One region of the uncultured Intestinibacter sp. genome, then DNA from elsewhere that is predicted to be linked to it. Evidence: a T-box and tRNA genes for the amino acid it is inferred to sense, from the RefSeq annotation. Region 1 holds a T-box; the other holds one or more tRNA genes.
The links. A T-box is a leader RNA that pairs with one kind of tRNA and senses whether it is charged. The one in region 1 lies ahead of leuS (leucine--tRNA ligase), so its partner is inferred to be a tRNA-Leu.
Positions count from the first base shown of each region.

Region 2: it has a tRNA-Leu gene. The T-box ahead of leuS (leucine--tRNA ligase) is inferred to sense a tRNA for this amino acid. The anticodon was not compared.

Region 1 covers NZ_CABQXJ010000047.1:15,629-19,064, reverse strand. The annotation lists gene nadD (nicotinate-nucleotide adenylyltransferase) at 18-707, shown strand; gene yqeK (bis(5'-nucleosyl)-tetraphosphatase (symmetrical) YqeK) at 700-1,293, shown strand; gene rsfS (ribosome silencing factor) at 1,407-1,757, shown strand; T-box leader at 1,820-2,011, shown strand; gene leuS (leucine--tRNA ligase) at 2,110-3,436, shown strand, end outside.
Region 2 covers NZ_CABQXJ010000049.1:8,029-11,464, forward strand. The annotation lists gene polA (DNA polymerase I) at 1-1,355, opposite strand, end outside; tRNA gene RDX53_RS09480 (tRNA-Leu) at 1,638-1,722, shown strand; gene RDX53_RS09485 (hypothetical protein) at 1,802-2,074, opposite strand; gene RDX53_RS09490 (DUF3786 domain-containing protein) at 2,163-2,795, opposite strand; gene RDX53_RS09495 (hypothetical protein) at 3,019-3,436, shown strand, end outside.

The DNA of each region.
Region 1 (3,436 bases):
AAAAAAGGAGAGTATTGATGAGTATTTACGATTTAGTTATCGAATCTAAATTTTATAATAACGATAAGATAGCAGATTTTGAAAGAGATTGCGAGGGACTAAGAGTAGGGGTTTTGGGAGGGACTTTTGATCCAATACATTATGCCCATTTGGCAACTGCAGAATTTATAAGATGTAAATATAAATTAGACAAAATTATATTTATACCATCTGGGGACCCGCCACATAAATTATGGAATATTACTAACAAATACGATAGATATAATATGGTATTATTATCAATTGCTAAAAATAAAGATTTTATAGCATTTAATACTGAAATGGAGAAAAAGGGAAAAACATATACTGTAGATACACTTAGACATCTAAAACAAAATTATCCGGGGGCACAATTTTTCTTTATAACAGGGGCAGATGCTATATGTGATATAGAAGAGTGGAAAGATGTCGAAGAAAACTTTAAATTAGCTACATTTATAGCAGCTACTAGGCCGGGAATAAGCCTGCTTAGAGCACAAGAACAAATTGAAAAACTTGAAATAAAATATAATGCAAACATAATAAGCGTATATGTTCCATCTTTAGATATTTCTTCTACATACATAAGAGACCAATTAAAAAGAGGTAATTCAGTAAGGTATTTAATCCCTGAAAATGTAGAAAAATACATATATGAGAAAAACTTATACGGGGTTGGAGATGAATAATTTGGATATACATAATATAGATAAAGACAAAATAATAGAAAAATTAAGCACAATGCTAAAACCAAATAGACTACAACATTCGATTAATGTTGCAAATTGTGCAGTTAAACTGAGCGAAATATACAGCTATGATAAAGATAAAGCTTATTTAGCTGGGCTTGTGCATGATTGTGCAAAATACTTTACAAAAGATCAAGTAGATTTTTATGTAAAAAAATATAACATAAAATTAGACCCACTAGAAACAAACAATATAGCACTATCTCATAGTGTTATAGGGTCTTTTGTAATTCAAGATGTATTTAATATACAAGATATGGATATAATAAATGCAGTGAGATATCACACGACAGGAAGAGAAAATATGTCTACACTAGAAAAGATAATATTTATGGCAGATATGATAGAAGAAGGTCGTAATTTTCCAGGAGTTGACGAGCTTAGAAAGCTATCATTTAATGGACAGCTAGATAAGGCATTGATTACTTCATTAAACAACACAATAAAATTTGTAATAGAAAACAATCAATTAATTCATCCAAGAAGTGTAAGCGCTAGGAATTATCTTATGCAAGAAAATATTTAAATTTGTTGGTTCAAGTCTAAATATATGATATAATAGATGAATATGTTGTTTTATAATGTATGAATTATACATTATATATATAAAAACAATTTTTTTGAAAGTGAGGTAACTAAATGACAGTTGAACAAATGGTCAAAGTTGCGTACGATGCAATTGACGATAAATTAGGCCAAGATATATCGATAATTAATATAGGAAAAGTTTCTAGTCTTTGTGACTATTTTATAATAGCTACAGCTTCTTCATCTAGACAAGTAAAAGCTATAGCTGATAGTGTACAAGATGCATTCACAGCAGAAGGTATAGAACCAACAGCTAAGGAAGGATACGACACACAAACTTGGATATTACTTGATTATGCAGATATAATAGTACATGTATTTGATGAAGAAAATAGAGAATTCTACAACTTAGAAAAACTATGGAAAGATGCTCCATACGTAGATGTTGACACATTAAACTAAAAATGATAATATATTGAATTATAGCGAAAAATTTGAAATTTTATGTATAAACTGAAAATTTTATCAAATAAACTAAAGTAGTAGGTAATAGAATTTATTCAGAGAGCTAATGGTAGGTGTGAATTAGTTAAATAATATTTCCGAACTTGTTAGTATTAAATTATTTGGCCGTAGTTGGCTTAAAGACTATCTAAGTGAGTCTTTTTATAGGCTAATTAGGGTGGTACCGCGAAGAATATATCCTCGTCCCTAAACAAATTTTGTTTAGGGCGAGGATTTTTTTATTATACAAATAACTTGGAAATAAAAAACATTATATTTATTAAACAAATCAGAATTAGGAGGTAACATAATGAGCGTTTACAAGTTTAAAGATGTTGAAACTAAATGGCAACAAAAATGGGAAGAAACAAACCAATATAAAACAGATACAAGAGATACATCAAAACCTTTATACTACACATTAGAGATGTTCCCTTATCCATCAGGGAAAATACATATGGGTCACGTTAGAAACTATTCAATAGGTGACGTTGTAGCGAGATTTAAAAAAATGGAAGGATACAATGTTCTACATCCAATGGGATGGGACTCATTCGGTCTTCCAGCAGAAAATGCTGCTATAAAACACGGAATACATCCAGCAAAATGGACTTATGAAAACATAGATGACATGAAAAACCAATTAAAATTATTAGGTTTAAGTTATGACTGGGAAAGAGAAATAGCAACTTCTAATCCAGATTACTACAAATTTACACAAGAAATATTCTTAAAATTCTTAGAAGCAGGTCTTGCATATAAGAAAAAATCTTTCGTAAACTGGTGTCCATCTTGTGAGACAGTTCTTGCAAATGAGCAAGTTGTTGGTGGACAATGTGAAAGATGTGACGCTGTAGTAGTTAAAAAAGAATTAGAACAATGGTACTTCAAAACAACTGAATTTGCTGAAGAATTATTAAATGACTTAGACAAATTAGAAGGTTGGCCAGAAAAAGTTAAAACAATGCAAAAAAACTGGATAGGAAAATCTCATGGTGCTGAAATAGTATTCGATATAGATGGTTCAGATGACCAAATGATCGTTTACACAACTAGACCAGATACAGTTTATGGAACAACTTTCATGGCATTAGCTCCAGAAAACCCACTAGTTAAAGAATTAGTTGCTGGTACTGAATATGAAGCTGATGTAGATAAATTCGTACAAAAAATGCATACTCAAACTGAAATAGAAAGAACTTCTACTGACACAGAAAAAGAAGGTATGTTCATAGGAAAACACGTAATAAACCCTATAACAGGAAGAAAAGTTCCTCTATGGATAGCAAACTATATATTAATGGACTATGGTACTGGTGCAATAATGGGTGTTCCAGCTCATGACGAAAGAGATAAAGAATTTGCTACAAAATACGGTATAGAAATAATAGACGTTATAGATGAAGATGGTAAAATGATAAATTCTGAAGAATTCAATGGAATGGATGCTACAGAAGCTCAAGATAAAATAACTGAAAAGTTAGCTAAAGAAGGAAGAGGTAAAAAGACTGTTAACTACAGACTTAGAGACTGGTTATTATCAAGACAAAGATATTGGGGTGTTCCAATACCAGTTGTTTACTGTGAAGAATGTGGTATAGTTCCAGTTGACAAAAAAGATTTACCAGTATTACTTC
Region 2 (3,436 bases), on a different contig from region 1:
GCTGAAAGTTCATCAAAATCTATTTCATCGAATTTTTTCGCTTTTGCACCTTTTCCAAGTAAATCTTCTTTTGATTTTATTTTTCTAGTTAAATATTTCATGGCAATTGCACTACATTCATATGAAGTAGAAGATTTAGAGTCAATTAAATACTCTGCTATAGTTATATCAAAGTCCATAGCATTTAATTCTATTTCATAAGGTTTAAGTAGTATATAATCTTCTTTTAAGTCGTATCCATGTTTTTTAATTTCAGAGTCTGATAGTAGACTTTCTATTTTTGATAGTTCATCTTCATTTATATAGTATATTTCTTCTCCATCTAAACTTAAAAATACGTTTATGACTTTTTTATCTAGTATATTACCTTCTCTACCTATAACATCTATTATTACTTTTTTATTTTCTTTTGCTTTTTCAATAAAATCTTCTACGTTGTCTAGATGTTGTACTTTTAAATTTACTTCTTCTTTTATGCTAGTTTCCCCACCATCCATTTCAAGTAATTTTGAAATAAGACTTGTGAAACCAAATTCCTTGAATTTTTCTATAACATCGTCTTTATTATAATCACCATATTCTAAATCTTCTAATTTAATATCTAGTGGAACATTTGTTATTATAGTAGCTAATTCTTTACTCATTAAAGCTAGCTCTTTATTTTCTTCTATTTTCTTCTTTATACTTCCTTTTAATTCATCAGTATGTTCTATAAGATTTTCTATAGTTGAGTACTGTTTTAGAAGTTTTATTCCTGTTTTTTCACCTACACCTGGTACACCTGGTATATTATCAGATTTATCTCCCATAAGACCTTTTAAATCGATAAACTGTGTAGGTGTCATTTCATATCTTTCTACTACTGAATCGTAGTTGTATTCTTCAACTTCACCAACACCTTTTTTAGTTATTAAAGTTGTTGTTTTGTGTGATGCTAATTGTATCGCATCTTTATCTCCTGTAACTATGTAAACTTTGAAGTTGTTTTCTTCTCCTAATTTTGCAACCGTACCGATTATATCATCAGCTTCATATCCTGCAAGTTCCAATCTATTTATATTGAACTTATCTAATAATTCTTTTAAAGGTTCCAATTGTTGACCTAATTCATCAGGCATTTTTTTTCTACCAGCTTTGTAATCAGCATATTGTTTATGTCTGAAAGTTGGTGCCTTTTTATCAAATGCCACACTCATATGAGTCGGTTGATAATCTTCTATTATTTTAAACATCATACGCACGAATCCAAATATAGCGTTTGTTTTTAGTCCATCACTATTACTCATATCTGGCAATGCATAAAATGCTCTATTAATTATCGAGTTTCCATCTATAATTATTAATGTATTTTCCAAAATTTATCACTCCTACTGTTTATCTTATTTGCTCGTGTACCCTATCATTTAATCATAACATACTTATTCTAATCTATTAAGATTAAAATCTCAAAATCCATAAATATATTTCAGTTTATATTATATCCACTTTATTATTTACTTTTTTTACTTTTTTCATAAGTTTTTTAAATCCTTATGATATTATAATTTTTATCAACCCATTCTTTTTTCCAATATATATAAATTGTGCTTGATTAATTCAATTTGTGTTGATATAATATAAAAGTAGCAAATTTATTGGCCGATGTGGCGGAATTGGCATACGCACACGACTCAAAATCGTGCGGAGAAATCCATACGGGTTCGACTCCCGTCATCGGCACCATTTTTCGTAAAATGAGTACTAAACGCATGAAAACCTAGGTTAATACCTAGGTTTTTCTTTTTATAGAAATAATTTATATTTATTGTAAATGAGAAATTATAAACTCAATATACTTCTCAAAATCACCTTCATCATCTGGTAAATTATTTTCTTCTACATATTCCATAGTTTTATCTAAAATAAATTTATACATATCTTTTTTATCTTCTTCATCTAACTCTACTTTTTCTTCAGTATCTGGATCTACTAAACAATCTATTAAGTTATTTGTGCAATCTTGTGCTAATTCTGTAATTTGTTCTATTTCACGAAGTTCTTCGTCTGTTATATTAAATTCATTTATATCTGTCATTTTTAAAAATTCCTTTCTTTCTTAACTGCCTTTGTAATATATCACAAACAAATTTATATAACAAGACTATTTATATTTATAACTTTGTCTATTTTTTACAATATAATTTTTTATATCTTTCATTTATAATTTTTATCATAAGCTCGCCAACTCCTACTGCATCTTCTATTGTAAGATAATGGTCTGCAGTTTTGTCGAGAAACATTTTGCCTGTTGGTGGAAATTCTTCATCTTCAAACCATATGCTTATTGTAACTGGATAATATGGATAAATATAAAATACAGCACTTAAATCTGCTTTTGAATCGATAAACTTTGCATCTAGAGATTTAAAAACTTCTATAACTTGTTTTTCATCTTTATTTTTTAAAAAACGTTCTAGTTCCGCTTCAACAGTTTTATCGAATCTTGCCCCTCTTATAAGTCCGTCTTTTAATTCTCCAAATTTAATTTGTTTTGATAAAATCGGTGTATTATCTGCCAAATCTAGATAATGAAGTAAAGTTAGTATCTGCCAGTCATCTCTTTTTTCTTTCATATCGTAAGTTGGATATTCTAATTCAAATATAGCATCTAAACTTTTGATTTTTAAAATTGATTTTTCTTCATCAAATTCTGCCCCTGAGTTCTTTGCAATTTCTATTGGATTTTTTCCCTCAAGACGTTTTTTCGCAGCTATGTACATTTCATTAAATGCTCTGTTTTCCTTTTTATTTTCCATAGTATTATCCCCCATATTATTTTTAAATTTTTAAGTAGTTATTAATATTTTAAATTATTATTGATTAGATTTCTATGTTTTTGTTTATCTATCTTGCACACATCACTTCTCCATTATCGTTTTAAAATATTTATTTATTGTTTTTCAATAAATAAATATTGACATTCATAAAATACCTTGTTAATCTATAAAATATAGGACTAAAAAGGGGGTAAATTATAGAATGTCTAGGGTAAAAAAATTAGGATTATTTTTTATTTTATTATTTATTTTTATATGCGTCGCAATTGGTGTTCTCATATTAAAAATAGAATATTTTGATCCTTATAATTCAGTTAACTATAGTGAAATGATAGATACAGAAATTCCTAAAAACGCTAAAGTCTTGGATTATAAAGATACTCACGGGGGATTCTTAGGAGATGGCGATTTATATGCAGTTATACAATTTGATAAAAATGAAAAAAACTCATTTTTGAAAAATATAGAGAAAAATAAAAAGTGGAAGAAAACCCCTTTGCAAAAAGATTTAAAACTCATTATATATGGCGGAGAGTTAAAAAAAGATGGAAATTATTATGTGTACGAACCTTTACCTGATTACAATATTCCTAAAACAAAAAACGGAATTTATTATTTTA